One region of the Cupriavidus sp. 2KB_3 genome, then DNA from elsewhere that is predicted to be linked to it. Evidence: predicted binding sites of a transcription regulator. Region 1 holds the regulator's gene; each other region holds the start of a gene.
What was found. Region 1 encodes FNR, which switches genes on or off when oxygen is low (the NO sensors DNR and NnrR bind a similar motif). Its sites were predicted from a motif close to TTGATNNNNATCAA; they were not measured.
Positions count from the first base shown of each region.

Region 1 (4,927 bases):
CGTGGTTCTCGCGATTGTATGGCATTCCCGGCCCCGTCCGCAACCCGCCCGCCACCCGACGTGGCAAATGGCATGAACCCGGCTGGCCTGCCCCCCCACTCGGAATTGTCTCAAAACACCACGCAAAACCCATGCGCCGCCAGCGTCTCGGGCAGCCAGACCGCCCGCGCCACGCCCACGATGCCGAAGCCGATGATCAGCACCCCCGCCACCGCCCGGAGCAGCGGCCGGCGCGACAAATGGCGCACATAGCCTGAAAGCCCCGAAATCACCAGCAGGTTTGGCAGCGTTCCCAGCCCGAAGGCGAACAGTACCAGCGCGCCGGACGCCGCATTGCCGGCCAGCAGCGCCATCGCGAGTGCCCCATAGACCATCCCACACGGCACGATCCCCCAGGCGAGCCCCAAGCCGAAGCGTCTCATGAGCGGCGTATGCCGGGCCAAGCCCGCGGGCAGGCGGATACCGAGCGCGCCCACGCGGCCGACCGCTCCCTGGGCCACGCGCACCGCAAGCGCCTCGAGGCCCGCCGCCCGCATGGTGCGCCCACGCAACAACCAGAAGCCCGACATCACCAGCATCGCCCCGCCTGCGCCATAGAGCCACCGCTGCACGGGCAGATAGTCCTGCTTCCATGCGGTGGCGCCGACGGCACCCATGACGGCCCCCAGCAACGCGTAGGTAGTCAGGCGTCCGGCGTGCATCGCCAGCAATTCGACGAGCCAGCCACGTGGCGAGCGATGGATCGTCACTGGCACGCGCACCGGCGCGCGCTGCTCGGCCGCCATCGCAATGCCGCCGCACATCGCGGCACAGTGGACGCCACCAAACAACGCAACGATAAAAACGCTGAAAAGCACACCAAATGGCAACGGTCCCTCGCTTCGGCGTCACTTCACGCGGTAAAATTGATTTGTCGCGCCCCTGCTGCAATGCGCATCACCAAGAGCCCTCAATTGCTTACCTCCATTCCCGTCACCGAGATCTCGCCCCGTTGCTCCACGTGCGGGATGGGCCAGCTTTGTCTGCCGGTAGGCATGTCGCAGCAGGACCTCCTGAAGATGGACACGCTCGTGCAGGAACGCGTGCGCGTGCACAAGGGCGAAACGCTGTATCGCATGGGCGATCCGCTCACCGCCGTCTATGCCGTGCGCTTCGGCACGCTCAAGACGCACGTGACGCTCGAGGATGGCCGCTCGCAGATCACCGGCTTCCATCTGCCCGGCGAGATCGTCGGCCTGGATGGCCTTGGCGAGATGCAGCATGCCTCCGATGCCACGGCCCTCGAGGACGCCGAAGTCTGCGTCGTACGCTTCAGCGAGCTGCAGGCGCTCTCGGGTGACCTGCCCTCGCTGCAAACCCAGTTCCTGCGCTTGATGAGCAAGGAAATCTCGCAGGACCAGGTCATGCTGATGACACTGGGCTCGATGCGCGCCGAGGAGCGGCTCGCCGCGTTCCTCGTCAATCTTTCCGAGCGCCTGTCGGCGCGTGGCTACTCGTCTAGCGAGTTCGTGTTGCGCATGAGCCGCGAGGAGATCGGCAGCTATCTGGGCCTGAAACTGGAGACCGTGAGCCGCCTGTTCTCCCGATTTGCCGAGGCGGGCCTGATCCAGATCCGCCAGCGCCACGTCAAGCTCATCGACATGGCCGGCATCAAGCAGATCTACAACCGATCCTGCTGAGGCCGCCTCGCCAGCGGTGGTGCGCGGGCTACTCGAGTTCATCGGTATCGCTGAGCGGCGTCGGCATGGTGTAGAGCGTCAAGCCGCTCGACAAGGCACAGAACAGCCACGCCAGCAAGAATCCCACGGTGTAGACCGCTTCGCGCGACGCGTCGACCGGATGACCGAAGAAGCTCAGGTCACTGGGATCCACAATCGAGAACACCGTTGCCGTAGCCACGCCGCCGATCAGAAACGCTGGCCACATCACCCACATCAGCCAGCGTAGTCTCATGGCCGCCTCGCCGTCTCATTGACATGGGCGGCGGCGCGCGCGGCGGACCCATCCAACTTTTCCACCACCAGCCCATGCCGCGCAGCATCGCGCACCGGCACGTCGGCGTGGGTATTGGCGAGCCAGATCGTCACACCACAGCCGATCATCGCCACCAGCGGGCCACTCATCAGCAACCACGGCCACGGTTCCTTCCACCACGGCTTGATTTGTTGCGCTGTCATTGCCTACTCCTTGCGTCGATAATTTCCTGGATGACCCGCACTACAGTCCGCGCGGCACGATGAAGCTGGTCGCTTCCTGGATCTGCGCGCGCTCCCGCGCATCGTCCATGCCCTCCCCCGTGACCGTGATGCGGATCTTGTGCGTGCCCTGCGGCGCGTGGTCGATCGGGATACGGATGCGCACGGGCAACAGGCGGTTCGACGTGGGCGCAAGCGTTTCCGCCGACTTGTCGTACTCAATGGTCAGCCCTTGCAGCGCCGCGCTCGTCGCCTGTACCCGGACGCGCATCGGAGCCTCGGTGGTATTGATCAGTTGCAGCCGGTACACGTTCTCGATCCATCGACCTTCGACCTCGCGACCCAAGGCACCCCGATCGCGGATGACATCGACCTTGAGTGGTGCGCGCATCGCCAGCGACCCGATAAAGCCTCCTACCAGCACCGACCAGATCACCGCGTAGATGATCGTCCGCGTGCGGAACAGCCGCCTGCGCGCCGCCACCGCCGACAGGCCCTTGCGCATTGCGTTCTCGGAGGTGTAGCGGATCAAGCCGCGCGGATAGGCCATCTTGTCCATGACCTGGTTACAGGCGTCGATGCAAGCTCCGCAGCCGATGCACTCGTATTGCAATCCGTCGCGGATGTCGATCCCGGTCGGACAGACCTGCACACAGATGCTGCAATTGACACAATCGCCAATGCCGGCGGTGTGCCGGTCCGCCTTGCGCGATCGGCTGCCGCGCGGCTCGCCTCGACCTACGTCATAGGTCACCACGAAGGTATCGCGGTCGACCATCACGCTCTGGAAGCGCGCGTACGGGCACATGTACTTGCACACCTGTTCGCGCATGAAGCCCGCGTTACCCCAGGTGGCGAACGCATAGAACAGCATCCAGAACGACTGCCACGGCCCCAGCGAGAAATCGACCACCTGCCCGCCCAGCTCGCGGATCGGAGAAAAGTAGCCGACAAAGGTGAAGCCGGTCCACAGGGCGATCACCACCCAGAGCGCGTGCTTGGTCGCCTTGAGTCGCAGCTTGCGCAGACTCCACGGGTCGCCGTCCAGCCGGATACGGGCGATGCGGTCGCCTTCCACGCGCCGCTCGATCCACATGAAGATCTCGGTGTAGACGGTCTGTGGGCACGCGTAGCCGCAGAACAGCCGGCCCGCAATAGCAGTGAACAGGAACAGCGCCAGGGCCGAGATGACAAGCAGGACCGCGAGGTAAATCACGTCCTGCGGCCACAGCACGAGGCCGAAGATATAGAACTTGCGGGCGCCGAGGTCGAACAGCACCGCCTGGCGGTTGTTCCATTGCAGCCACGGCGTGCCGTAATAGACCAGCTGGGTGAGGATGACGAGCCAGACTCGCCAGCTCGAGAAGGCGCCCGCGACCGAGCGCGGATAGATCTTGCGCCGAACCTCGTAGAGCGTCTCTTCAGAAGATTCAGCCGATTGGGCGGGCTGGGCAGGCTGCGCGGATCGAGGCGCGGCTGCCGGGCGCCATGGCGGGCTGTCGTCCGGCCGTGAGGGCTCCGGCGTGGCGGCGTCGTCCGCCACGGGCTGTGCAGCATTGGGGGGCGCGTTCATCTGGTGTTCCTCGCGCCCCGGCAGGCGGCTTGCCGCCCTGCCCGGGGGCTGTTGATCATTGTCCGGCCGCTCCAGTGTTGGAGAGACCCCACACATAGGCGGTCAGCATGCGGATACGCTCGGGCGTCAGGATTTCCTCGTGCGCGGGCATGTGGCCGTTGTGGCCCTTCAGGATCGCCTCGACGATGGCATTTTCCGAACTGCCGTAGAGCCAGACGCTGTCCGACAGGTTCGGCGCGCCAAGCGCCTGATTCCCCTTGCCGCTTGCCCCATGGCAGGCCGCGCACGTGGTCTTGAAGGTGCCTTCACCCCGCGACGCACGGATCGGGTCGGACGCCAGGCCCGACAGCGAGCGCACATACTGGGCCGTGTCCCCGGCGAGTTTGGCGTCGATGGTGCCGGCGAACGGCGGCATCATGCCGTTGCGGCCCTTGGCGATCGTCTGACGGATCGTGTCGGGGTCGCCGCCATAGAGCCAGTCGTTATCAGCCAGGTTCGGGAAACCGCGGCTGCCGCGCGCGTCGGAGCCATGGCATTGCGCGCAGTAATTCAGGAACAGGCGCTGGCCGATCTCGCGAGCCTCAGGGTCGACTGCGACCTTCGTGACGTCCATCGTCATGTACTTCCCGTAGATCTCGTTCTGAATCTTCTCGGCGGCCTGGCGATGCGCAGCCAGTTCGCCCTGCGAGGAGAAGCCCAGCACGCCTGCGTAGGAACCCAGGCCCGGATACAGAACCAGATATCCCAAGCTGAAAATGCAGGCCAGCAGGAACATCCACATCCACCAGCGCGGCAGCGGGTTGTTCAGTTCGCGCAGGTCACCGTCCCAGACATGGCCGGTATCCTCGGTCGCAACCTGGATTTTCGGCACCCGGCGCTGCGAGAACAGCAGCCACACGCACCACGCGATGCCGATCAGCGAGATGGCCGTGATGTAGTAACTCCAGTAATCGGAAATGAAATCGCTCATGGCTGTGGGTTCCGGCTTGTCGTTATCGTGGTCTCGTCGGGCAACGCGAAAGGCAGCATGGCCGACTCCTCGTTGGCGGCCTGGCGGGGCGTCGACCAGGCCCACCAGCAGATGGCGAGGAAAGCCAGCATCGACAGCACGGTGGCAGCGGAAGTCAAGATAGCCATGGCGCTCACTCCTTCGGGGCAG
Region 1 is NZ_JBFRHD010000019.1:101,749-106,675, reverse strand. It holds gene AB4120_RS20365 (sulfite exporter TauE/SafE family protein) at 111-869, opposite strand; gene fnr (fumarate/nitrate reduction transcriptional regulator Fnr) at 954-1,679, shown strand; gene AB4120_RS20355 (hypothetical protein) at 1,708-1,953, opposite strand; gene AB4120_RS20350 (hypothetical protein) at 1,950-2,177, opposite strand; gene ccoG (cytochrome c oxidase accessory protein CcoG) at 2,218-3,768, opposite strand; gene ccoP (cytochrome-c oxidase, cbb3-type subunit III) at 3,824-4,738, opposite strand; gene AB4120_RS20335 (cbb3-type cytochrome oxidase subunit 3) at 4,735-4,905, opposite strand; gene ccoO (cytochrome-c oxidase, cbb3-type subunit II) at 4,911-4,927, opposite strand, start outside.

Region 2 (4,927 bases), on a different contig from region 1:
GGTCAGGTTGACCAGGTGCCCGTGGCCGTAGACCTCGTCCGGTTCGGCCCCGATGATCCCCTCGGCGAACGCCAATACTCGCAGGCCCTGTGCGGCGAGCGCCTCCTTTTGTTGCAGTAGCGCTTCTCGCCTGATCGGCGAGACGCTTCCACGCACATCCACCTGGTCGCACATTGCGATCAACGTCTCCGGTGCGCCTTTGACGAAAACGCGGATCCGGTCTTCGTGCCGGTGGAACGACGCGGCGTATCTCAGGTCGGGCTCATAGGGGATGCGCGCGACCAGTGGATACCGTTGCCTGACCTCGTGAGCAACGGTTCCCCCCTTGTGCGCCGCAGCCAGAAGTGCGATGTCCACAGTGTCCCCGGTACCGGACCAGCCCTTCGCTTCCCTGGCGAACTGCGCTTCATTGGGCAGTGCCGCAGCCCTCAGCAAGGCCGACACGCGCGTCCTGGCTTCCTCATCGGTCGTGTCCGCGGTGTGGATGGCGCAACGATCCACATCCGGGCCAACATCGCACGATAGCGCAGTCCCATCAGGTAGCCAGATGTCCGTTACGACAAGCTCGTTCATCGTCAATGTGCCAGTCTTGTCCGTGGCAATCATCGTGCAGGAGCCGAGCGCCTCCACTGCAGGCATCTTGCGCACGATGACGTTGGCCTTCGCCATCCGCCGCATGCCGATGGCCAATGCCACCGAGATCGCGACCGGCAGTCCTTCGGGAATCGCACTCACCGCCAGTCCCACTGACATCATGAAAAGTTCGGACAACGGCATGCCGCGCAGCAGGCCCACCGCTACCAGCAGCGCCACGGCAACACCCACCGCCAGGGCGATCAATCGAGAGAAGCGATTAAGTCGAATGAGAAGCGGGGGGCGTGATACCGATTCTCGGTTTAGTTCACGGGCTATGCGGCCGAACTCGCTCGATGCACCCGTTGCCACCACGACGCCCCGGCCCCGCCCCCGGTTGACCACTGTGCCCGCATAGGCACGGCACAGGCGACTGTGAGGCTCATCATCGGCACATTCCTGCATAACGCGCTTTCGCACAGGCAAGGATTCGCCGGTTAGCAACGATTCATCGCACTGCAGATCTGATACTTCCACGAGTTCGAGATCCGCCGGCACCCTGCCACCTGCTTCCACCAGCACAATGTCACCCGGCACCACACAGCGTGCCTCGATTCGCTGCTGCACCCCATCGCGGATGACGGTGGCATCCGGCTGCTCCATCTTGGAAAGCGCGGCCGCGGCCTTGTCTGCAGAATGTTCCTGCGCGGTGCCGACGACCCCGTTGATCATCAGCACGACAGCGATAAACAAGGCATCCCTCGGGTCTCCAAGGGCAAGCGCAACCGCCGCTGCAGCGAGCAGAATGTAAATGAGAGGGCTCAGAAACTGCCGGAGGAACACTGCGACGATCGACGGCGGCCCCGCTCGCGGTAGCGCGTTGGGACCTATCTCGACCAAGCGCTGGGCTGCCTCTGCCTTGCTCAGCCCGAGTTGCGCGGTTGCGGGGCGCATACCGCCCTGGTGACTGCCATCTCTCTGGTCAGGACGGTCGGCGTCTGCGGCATTGGAGAGATCCAAAGGAGAGTCTTCGCCGTTTGTCCCGTGCATGTCGGTAGCAGCAATGTGATGTTGGAGACAGCGAAAGAAATGTCGCAGAAGGTGTCTTTGCCGGCCTGGCTCGCCCACTGACCGTCTTCTAGCGTATGTGAGGGCATCCGGACCCAATTGACGTGGATCAAGTGACGGTTGACCACCGCCCGGCACGCCCCGTGAAGCTGGCTTGACCCAGCGCAAGCCACAGCGAGGCGCAACACCTACATTCGTCCATACCAAAAGGAGACAAAGATGCTAATTCAGGATATCTGCTCAGCCATAGCCGTGCATGTCCCACTGTCCTGCACCCTCCAGGAAGCAGCCACCCAAATGCGGGACCAACACGTCGGTGCGCTGATCGTGACAGAGAACTCATCGACCGGGACACGCGCAGTCGGCATGGTCACGGACAGGGACATCGTCATTGGTGCGACGGCCATCGGTGCGGATCCGTGCCAGACCGACGTGGTCGAGGTCATGACGCGCGGCTTGGTGGCGATTCCACGAGATGCGGGTGTCGGCGACGCAATGCAGTTGATGCTCAGCCACGGCGTAAGGCGGCTGGCTGTACTGGATGGTGATGCCGTAATTGGGGTGATTTCGCTCGATGACCTGTTCGGCGCGCTCGCAAGCGACTGGAACATGTTGTCTTCGCTCGTGCGCACCGAGCAGGATAAGGAGCGTTCCGCCAGCGCACCCACCCCGGCATCCACGTGACCACCAAACCACCCATGGATTCAACTTCCGGCACCATCTCCAGCGCCGATCTCGCACGGGGGTAAAGCATGCATGAAGCCAAACGGTCGTATACGGGGCCCCAGATCATTCTCCATGTCCCCGATTCCATTGCGCCGGGCCACCCCGGAGGCAGGGTCCAGTCCCCGGGGTTCAGGCGCACGCGATAAAGGCGTTTTTGACACCCATATGCCTCAGTCCTCGACCTCAAAGCGCGCCACAATGGCATCGATCATGGCCCGAACCCTCGCGGTATGGCGGAGGTCCTGGTGGGTGACCAGCCAGACTTCGTAGGCAGCCCCCCTCGAAAGTTCAGGCCAGATCCTTACCAGCCCGTCCCGCTCGCCCATATGCACCGGCACCTCGCCAATGCCGATATCGGCACGGATCATCGCTCGCAGCATGAGGCTTGAGTGAACGCTGGCGACGATGCGTCCTGCATGGATAGGCTCGCCCACCAAGGTGGGCCTGCCATTGCCTGACAGGAACGGCTGGTACAGCACGAGATCGTGTCCCGCCAATCCCGTGCCACGTTCGGGCTCGCCGTGGCGCCGCAGATATTGCTCCGTTGCATAGAGCCCCACACGCCAGCGCGCCAGCCTTCGCGCTACCAGGTCGGGACTTTCTGGCTTCTGCGTACGAATGGCGATATCCGATTCGCGCCGAGCGAGGTTGAGCATCTGCGTGGACGTGCTCAACTGCACTCTCACGTCCGGATGATCGACATGCAAGCTGGCAATCGCAGGGATCACGAACGCGAGTGCGAGCGAGTCGGTCGTCGTCACCCTCACCTCACCCGCCAGCCGATTGTCTATACCGTGTGCCTGCCTGACCAGTTCATGGGCGGACTGCTCCATTTTCTCGGCTGCTTTCAGGACGCTTTCGCCGGCAGACGTCAGGGCATAGCCATCCGACGCCCGAAAGAACAAGGTGGCGCTCAGTGCATGCTCAAGCGCAGCAAGGCGCCGTCCTACGGTAGCCTGGTCCAGCCCCACTACCTTGGCGGCCTTGCGCAGCGTACGTTCACGCTGCACCGCAAGGAAAATTCGTGCGTCATCCCAATTCATGCTGTTGGCCTTGTGATGCGTTTTTGCATTAGAGAAGCTGAATATTGCCGCACCAATTCATCGGTACGCAACTCTATACTGGCTGCCAATGGCCGGGCGCCTATCGTCCGGCGCGAGTGCGATCAACCAGGGACTAGCAATGAAAGCCATCACTTTCGCTGAATTCGGCGATGCCGACGTTCTGCAACTCACCGACGTGCCGGATCCGGAGGTCAGGCCCCATGACTTACTGGTGCGCAATCGTGCTGCCGGTCTCAACCGTGCTGACCTCACGCACAGGCGTGGCGGGTACGGACGCGCGAACTTCGGCGATTCGGACATCATGGGCCTGGAGATCGCCGGCGAGGTGATTGCGATGGGCTCCGAGACGCAGGGCTTCGCCATTGGCGACCGCGTCATGGGAATCGTGGGCGGCGGCGGTTACGCGGAACTGGCACGCATCGACTATCGCATGGCCATGCACATTCCCGATGGGCTGGGCGACGTACATGCGGGTGCGTTGCCAGAAGTATTCGTCACCGCCTGGGAAGCCCTTGGTCATCTGGGTCGGCTGACATCAGACGAGTCAGTGCTGATCCATGCGGCGGCTGGTGGCGTTGGCTCGGCCGCGGTGCAACTGGCGCACGCGGTAGGCGCCAGGGTCCTGGCAACGGCCGACGGCAGCAAGCGCGAAGCCGTACTCGGCTTCGGCGCGGATATCGCCATTGATTACAAAAGCGAAGACTTCGAGGCAGTGGTGAATAAAGTCACCGCGGGGCGCGGCGTGGACGTGATCATCGATTTCGTCGGCGCGCCCTACCTGGCACGCAACATTCGCTCCCTGGATTTTGGCGGCCGGCTGGTTCAAGTTGGCATCCTTGGCGGCATCGAAGGGGCCGAGCTTCCGCTGGACCGGGTGCTCTACCGGCACCTGCAAATCATGGGAACGGTCATGAAATCGCGCCCGCCGGCCGTGAAACATGCCATGACTCGCCGGTTCGCCGAGGCGTGGCTCCCCCAATTTGCGAGTCACAGCCTGGTGCCCGTCATCGACAGCACGTTTCCATTGGAAAAGGCCGCAGAAGCGCATCGCCGCATGGAATCCAACCAGAATGTCGGGAAGATCATGCTGACGATGGCGTAGGTCAGCGGGCGATGTGTCAGCCGCTCATCCTTGCAGCGCGGGCGATGCTTTCGGCGAAGAGCGGAGTTTCCCGGCGATTGTGATCACTGGAGGCAGCCTGGCGGCCGCGAGCTGCCTGCTCGAAGGGCACGCCATTCTTCTCGAGGAACGCGAGAAAATCCTCGGTCGGATGTGAGGTCACGCTATTGGTGTACTCGGTCTTCCCGTCAGGCAGGCCTTTTGCGCGCAGCTCCCAGATCACCTGGACCTTGGTGCGTCCATGCGGCGTGAAGACATCGGAGATCGACACCATCTTGCAGTATTGCGGTTCGGTGACTTCGCCGACGTAGTGCTGGACCACGAGGCCGGTGCCGATCATTTCGACGTTGATGGACATGCGCTGCCCATCGTCCGT
Region 2 is NZ_JBFRHD010000015.1:3,554-8,480, forward strand. It holds gene AB4120_RS16800 (cation-translocating P-type ATPase) at 1-1,593, opposite strand, end outside; gene AB4120_RS16805 (CBS domain-containing protein) at 1,861-2,325, shown strand; gene AB4120_RS16810 (LysR family transcriptional regulator) at 2,538-3,410, opposite strand; gene AB4120_RS16815 (NAD(P)H-quinone oxidoreductase) at 3,550-4,533, shown strand; gene AB4120_RS16820 (hypothetical protein) at 4,550-4,927, opposite strand, start outside.
Region 2: AB4120_RS16800 (cation-translocating P-type ATPase) is a predicted target of FNR. The motif match lies at 1,741-1,754, and genes of this name have one in related genera.

Region 3 (4,927 bases), on a different contig from region 1:
CCGCATGATCCGTGTCAGGAAGCCCCGGCACAGCGCCTCGGCCTCGTTCGGCTGGTTCAGGTAGGCGGCGATGTCGTAGAGCGTCTCGAGGTCGCGGTTGCGCCGGGCCAGTTCGGCGGTTTTCTGGGCCACGCGGGCCTCGAGCCCCCGGTAGAGTTCCTGGAGCTCGGCCGCCATCCGATTGAAACCGGTGCTCAGCGTGCCGAATTCGTCACGGCTGGTGACCGGCAGGCGCAGCGAGAATTCGCGGGCCGCCATGCGGCGCAGCCCGTCCTGCAGCGTCAGCACGGGCAGGATGATCCAGAGATAGAGCAGGTAGATGACTGCGACGGTGCCCATGCAGGCGATGGCGGCCAGCGCGGCCTGGGACATGCGCAGCAGGTCCGTCTTGCGTGCGTTGTCGGCCTCGATCATGCGCACCAGCTGGTCCGCCTGCGCGACAAAGTCGGACAGTGCGGCCACATAGGCGAGCGGCGTGCCGTCCGGCGCGTTCATGTCCTGCTCGGCCAGCGGCTTCATCCGCTCATCCCACGCCCGGGCCACGCGGTCCAGCTGGTCGTGGATGGCTGGCACGGCAGGCAGGAACAGCGGCCGCTTGGCGTCGCCCCGGCGCAGTTGCGCCAGCGTCTCGTCCAACTGGGCGATCCGTGGCGCGAGGGCGTGGGGTTGATGAGTGCGGGCCCGGGTCAGTTCGATGGCCACCGCGTTGGCGTGCATCCGTACGCTGCCGGCATCGTTGATCGCCGCGCCGGCGCCTTCGAGGTTCCAGGAGAGCCACAGGGTGCCGCCGATCATTGTCAGGACAACCAGCAGCGAGATCAGGGACAGCGAGATGATGCGGGTGGAGAGGCGGTGGCGCAGCCCCGGCAGCCCGACCGCCGAGGTGGCTTGGGGGTCCGCGTGCGTATCGAACGCGGCGTCAGGAAAGGGGGCTGGCATGTTGTGGGGGCGAGGGCAGGGCGTCAGGACACCTGCCATTCTGGTGCCGGCGATTGTGCCGTTTCCTGCGCTGGATCAAATTGCCGAGGGATGGATTGGGAACTCGCGCGGGATTCGCATTCCGGCAACACCCCGATCAGGCCCGTGCGATCCCCGCCGGCTTTTCGCCCGACATCAGGTAGTGAATCAGGTCCGCCACGGGCCGGATGGCGTCGCCAAACGGCAGCGTGCCCTTGCCGCGGAAGAACAGGCCGCGCTCCACGTCGCCCTTGAGCGCCTGAGAGAGCTTGCGGTCGATGCAGAACTGGCCGATACGCGCCACGCCGTCGCGCAGGCCGCACGATTGCAGGCAGTCGAAGCCCTCCAGGCACTCGCGCACCTTGGCACGTGCCTGGAGCGCCGATTCCCGCGAGAGATAGCGCTTGAGCCACGGCGTCAGCACCGCGCGCGCCGGCAGCCCCGCCACACTGGTGAACTCGCTGATCTGTTCCTGCGGTGCGGAAGCCAGCACCTGCTTGAACGCGGGGTGCGCGTCGCACTCCTCGGTCACGGCAAAGGCGGTGCCCACCTGCACCCCGGCCGCGCCCTGCGCCAGCCAGTGATGCAGCTTGCCGTGGTGGCCCAACCCGCCAGCCAGGATCAGCGGCACGGACTCCCAGGCCAGCCCCAGGCTGGCGAACAGCGTGCGGCATTCGTCCAGCACACGCGCGAACGAGAACCGCGCGTCGCCGATGTCCTCCATGCGCGAGGCGCCGAGATGCCCGCCGGCATGTGCGGGATGTTCGATCACGATGGCATCGGGCAGCCGCCCCTTCTTCATCCACTTGCGCAGGACCAGGCTGACGCCACGGGCGTCGGACAGGATCGGGATCAGGGCCACCTTCGGGTGATTGGCGGTCAGTTCGGGGAGGTCGAGCGGCAGGCCGGCGCCCATGACGATGGCATCCGCGCCACTGTCGCACGCCTGCCGGACCAGTGCCGCGTGGGCGCCGACGGCCTTCATCACGTTGACGGCGATCATCCCTTGCCCACCCGCCAACGCCTTCGCCGCGCGCACCTCGCGGTCAAGCGCGATGAGGTTGGCGTGTTCGATCGCGACCTTGTCGCGTCTGGCCGTGCCGGCCATCAGGTCGGAGTGATGATGGCGCAGGTCGATGCTGGCGATGGTGCCCATGGCGTTGTGGCGGGCCACGGTGCCGGCGAGCCGGTGCGCGGAAATGCCCACGCCCATGCCGCCCTGCACGATAGGAAGCAGCTTGCGGCCGGCCAGGTTGAGCCATCGATGTGTCATGAGGAAATCCGGAGTCAGGAGGGGCAAAAAACGGCCCAGCGTCTCACGCGCACCGGGGTGGCAGTTTGCGCCAGATCAATTTGCGGGGGATCGGCGGCCTGTTCCGAGGACCTAGTTCGATGGAACCAGAAAAATGTAACCCCGCCGGGGTTTGCGCGCGGTCAAGGGTTCCCCCTATGGGCATGACTAGCATCTTTGGTCGATCCCCACCCCATGCGCCGCCACGCGCATTTCTCGCCATGGATGCTTTCCCGCCCGCTGCACCCAATGTGCATGATGCGCATCATGTGCCAACATCTCCATCCGACTCGCCACCCTGCCAGCCGCGCCAGTCGCGCCGGCCGCAACTGGTGGCCCCGGCCGGTTCACTGGCGGCCCTGCGCATGGCCCTGCAGCACGGCGCAGATGCCATCTACCTGGGGTTGCGCGATGCCACCAACGCGCGCAACTTCGGCGGCCTGAACTTTTCCGAGGACGACATCCGCACGGGCGTGGCCGAGGCCCGCGCGCGCGGCGCCGAAGTGCTGTTCGCCATCAACACGTTTGCGCAGATGGGGCAGGTGGACCGCTGGCATCGCGCCGTGGACGCCGCCGCCGCGCTGGGTGCCGACGCGGTGATCATGGCCGACCCCGGCCTGATGGTCTACGCGGCGGAGAAGCATCCGGACCTGCGCCTGCACCTGTCCGTGCAAGGCTCGGCCACGCATGCCGATGCCATCGCGCTGATGCGCGAGCGCTTCGGCATCCGGCGCGTAGTGCTGCCACGCGTGCTGACGCTGGCGCAGATCGCCAAGCTCGCCAGGCAGACCGATGTGGAGCTCGAGGTCTTCGGCTTTGGCAGCCTGTGCGTGATGGCCGAGGGCCGCTGCCTGCTGTCCTCGTACGCGACCGGCGATTCGCCCAACAACCGCGGCGTCTGCTCGCCGGCCCACGCCGTGCGCTGGGACGAGGCGGACGGCACGATGCACGCGCGGCTCTCCGGCATCCTGATTGACAGCTACGCGCCCGGCGAGCCGGCCGGCTATCCCACGCTGTGCAAGGGCCGTTTCACCGTGGAGGGCGAGCACGGCTACGTGCTGGAGGAGCCCACCAGCCTCAACGCGCTGTCCCTGCTGCCGGCACTGATCGACATCGGCATTGCCGCCATCAAGATCGAAGGGCGCCAGCGCAGCCCGCGCTATGTGGCCGATGTGGTGGGCGTGCTGCGCGCCGCTATCGACGATGCCTGGGGCGACCCCCGGCGCTTCGTGCCGCGCCAGGAATGGCAGGCCACGCTGGGGCGCCACGCCGAGGGCGACCAGGTGACCCAGGGCGCCTATGACCGTCCGTGGCGCTGAAACCGTCCGCACCCTACCCACCATGACCACTCCCGATTTTCCCTATCCAATCGCCATCGCACTCGGCCCGCTGCTCTACTACTGGCCTCGCGCGGACGTGTTGCGGTTCTATGCCGACATCGCCGACGCCCCCGTGGACCGTGTCTACCTGGGCGAGGCGGTCTGCACGCGCCGCCACGAACTGCGCCCTGCCGACTGGCTGGACGTGGCGCGAATGCTGCGCGATGCCGGCAAGGAGGTGGTGCTGTCCAGCCCGGTACTGGTCGAGTCGGACAGCGACATCGCCGCCATGCGCCGCATCTGCGACCAGGACGAATTCCTCGTGGAGGCCAATGATCTCGGCGCGGTGCGTGCGCGGCACGGGCGGCCGTTCGTCGCCGGGCCGCATCTGAATGTCTATCACGCCGATACGGCGGCCTGGCTGGCCACGCTGGGCGCGCGCGGGGCCGTGGCGCCGGTCGAGATGGACCACGCGGCGCTGGCCGCGCTGGCGGCGGCGCGACCCGCCGGCATGCAGTTCGAGGCGATGGTCTGGGGCCGCATGCCGCTGGCGATCTCCGCGCGTTGCTTCACGGCCCGGCACCACCGGCTGCGCAAGGACGCGTGCGAGTTCCGTTGCCTGGACTACCCGGACGGGCTGGTTGCCCGCACGGGCGAAGGGCAGCCGTTCTTCGCGCTGAACGGCATCCAGACCCAGTCCGCAAGCTGCCTGGACCTCTGCGCGCATCTGCCGGAGATCCAGGCGATGGGCGTGGATCTGGTCCGCGTCAGCCCGCACGCCGCCGGCACGCTGGACGTGGTGTCGCTGCTCGACGCCGTGCGCCATGGCCGCACCGGCGCCGCGCCCAGCGGCATCGCGCCCGCCGGCGCCCCGGCGAGCAATGGCTATTGGACCGGCCAGCCCGGCATTGCCTGGATAGCCGGCGCGCCCGCATGACTGCCACGAAACCATCGATGATGTCTTCCTCCCTGATTGCCCGCATCCACCGCCGCCTGCCCGCGCCCGCGCAGGCCCTGCCGTTCGTGATGGCGCTGGAGTCCGCGCGCCGCGCCGGCTGGCTCCAGCCGCCGGCCGCGCTGGACGGCCATGCCTTCCGGCTTGGCGTGGAAGACCTCGGGCTGGACCTGCGTTTCCGCTGCGTGGGGGGCGTGTTCCGGATGGGGCCGTTCGATCCCGGATCGGCCCCGGCGCTGACACTACGCGCCCGCGCCGCCGATTACCTGCAACTGCTCGCCGGCCACGCCGATACCGACACGCTGTTCTTCCAGCGCCGGCTCTCGATTCACGGTGACACGGCGTTGGGGTTGGAGGTCAAGTACTGGCTCGATGCCACGCCGCGTCCGGCCTGGGTGGAGCCCT
Region 3 is NZ_JBFRHD010000003.1:235,904-240,830, reverse strand. It holds gene AB4120_RS04350 (type IV pili methyl-accepting chemotaxis transducer N-terminal domain-containing protein) at 1-939, opposite strand, end outside; gene AB4120_RS04345 (NAD(P)H-dependent flavin oxidoreductase) at 1,076-2,230, opposite strand; gene ubiU (ubiquinone anaerobic biosynthesis protein UbiU) at 2,518-3,567, shown strand; gene AB4120_RS04335 (U32 family peptidase) at 3,590-4,504, shown strand; gene ubiT (ubiquinone anaerobic biosynthesis accessory factor UbiT) at 4,522-4,927, shown strand, end outside.
Region 3: ubiU (ubiquinone anaerobic biosynthesis protein UbiU) is a predicted target of FNR. The motif match lies at 2,296-2,309, and genes of this name have one in related genera.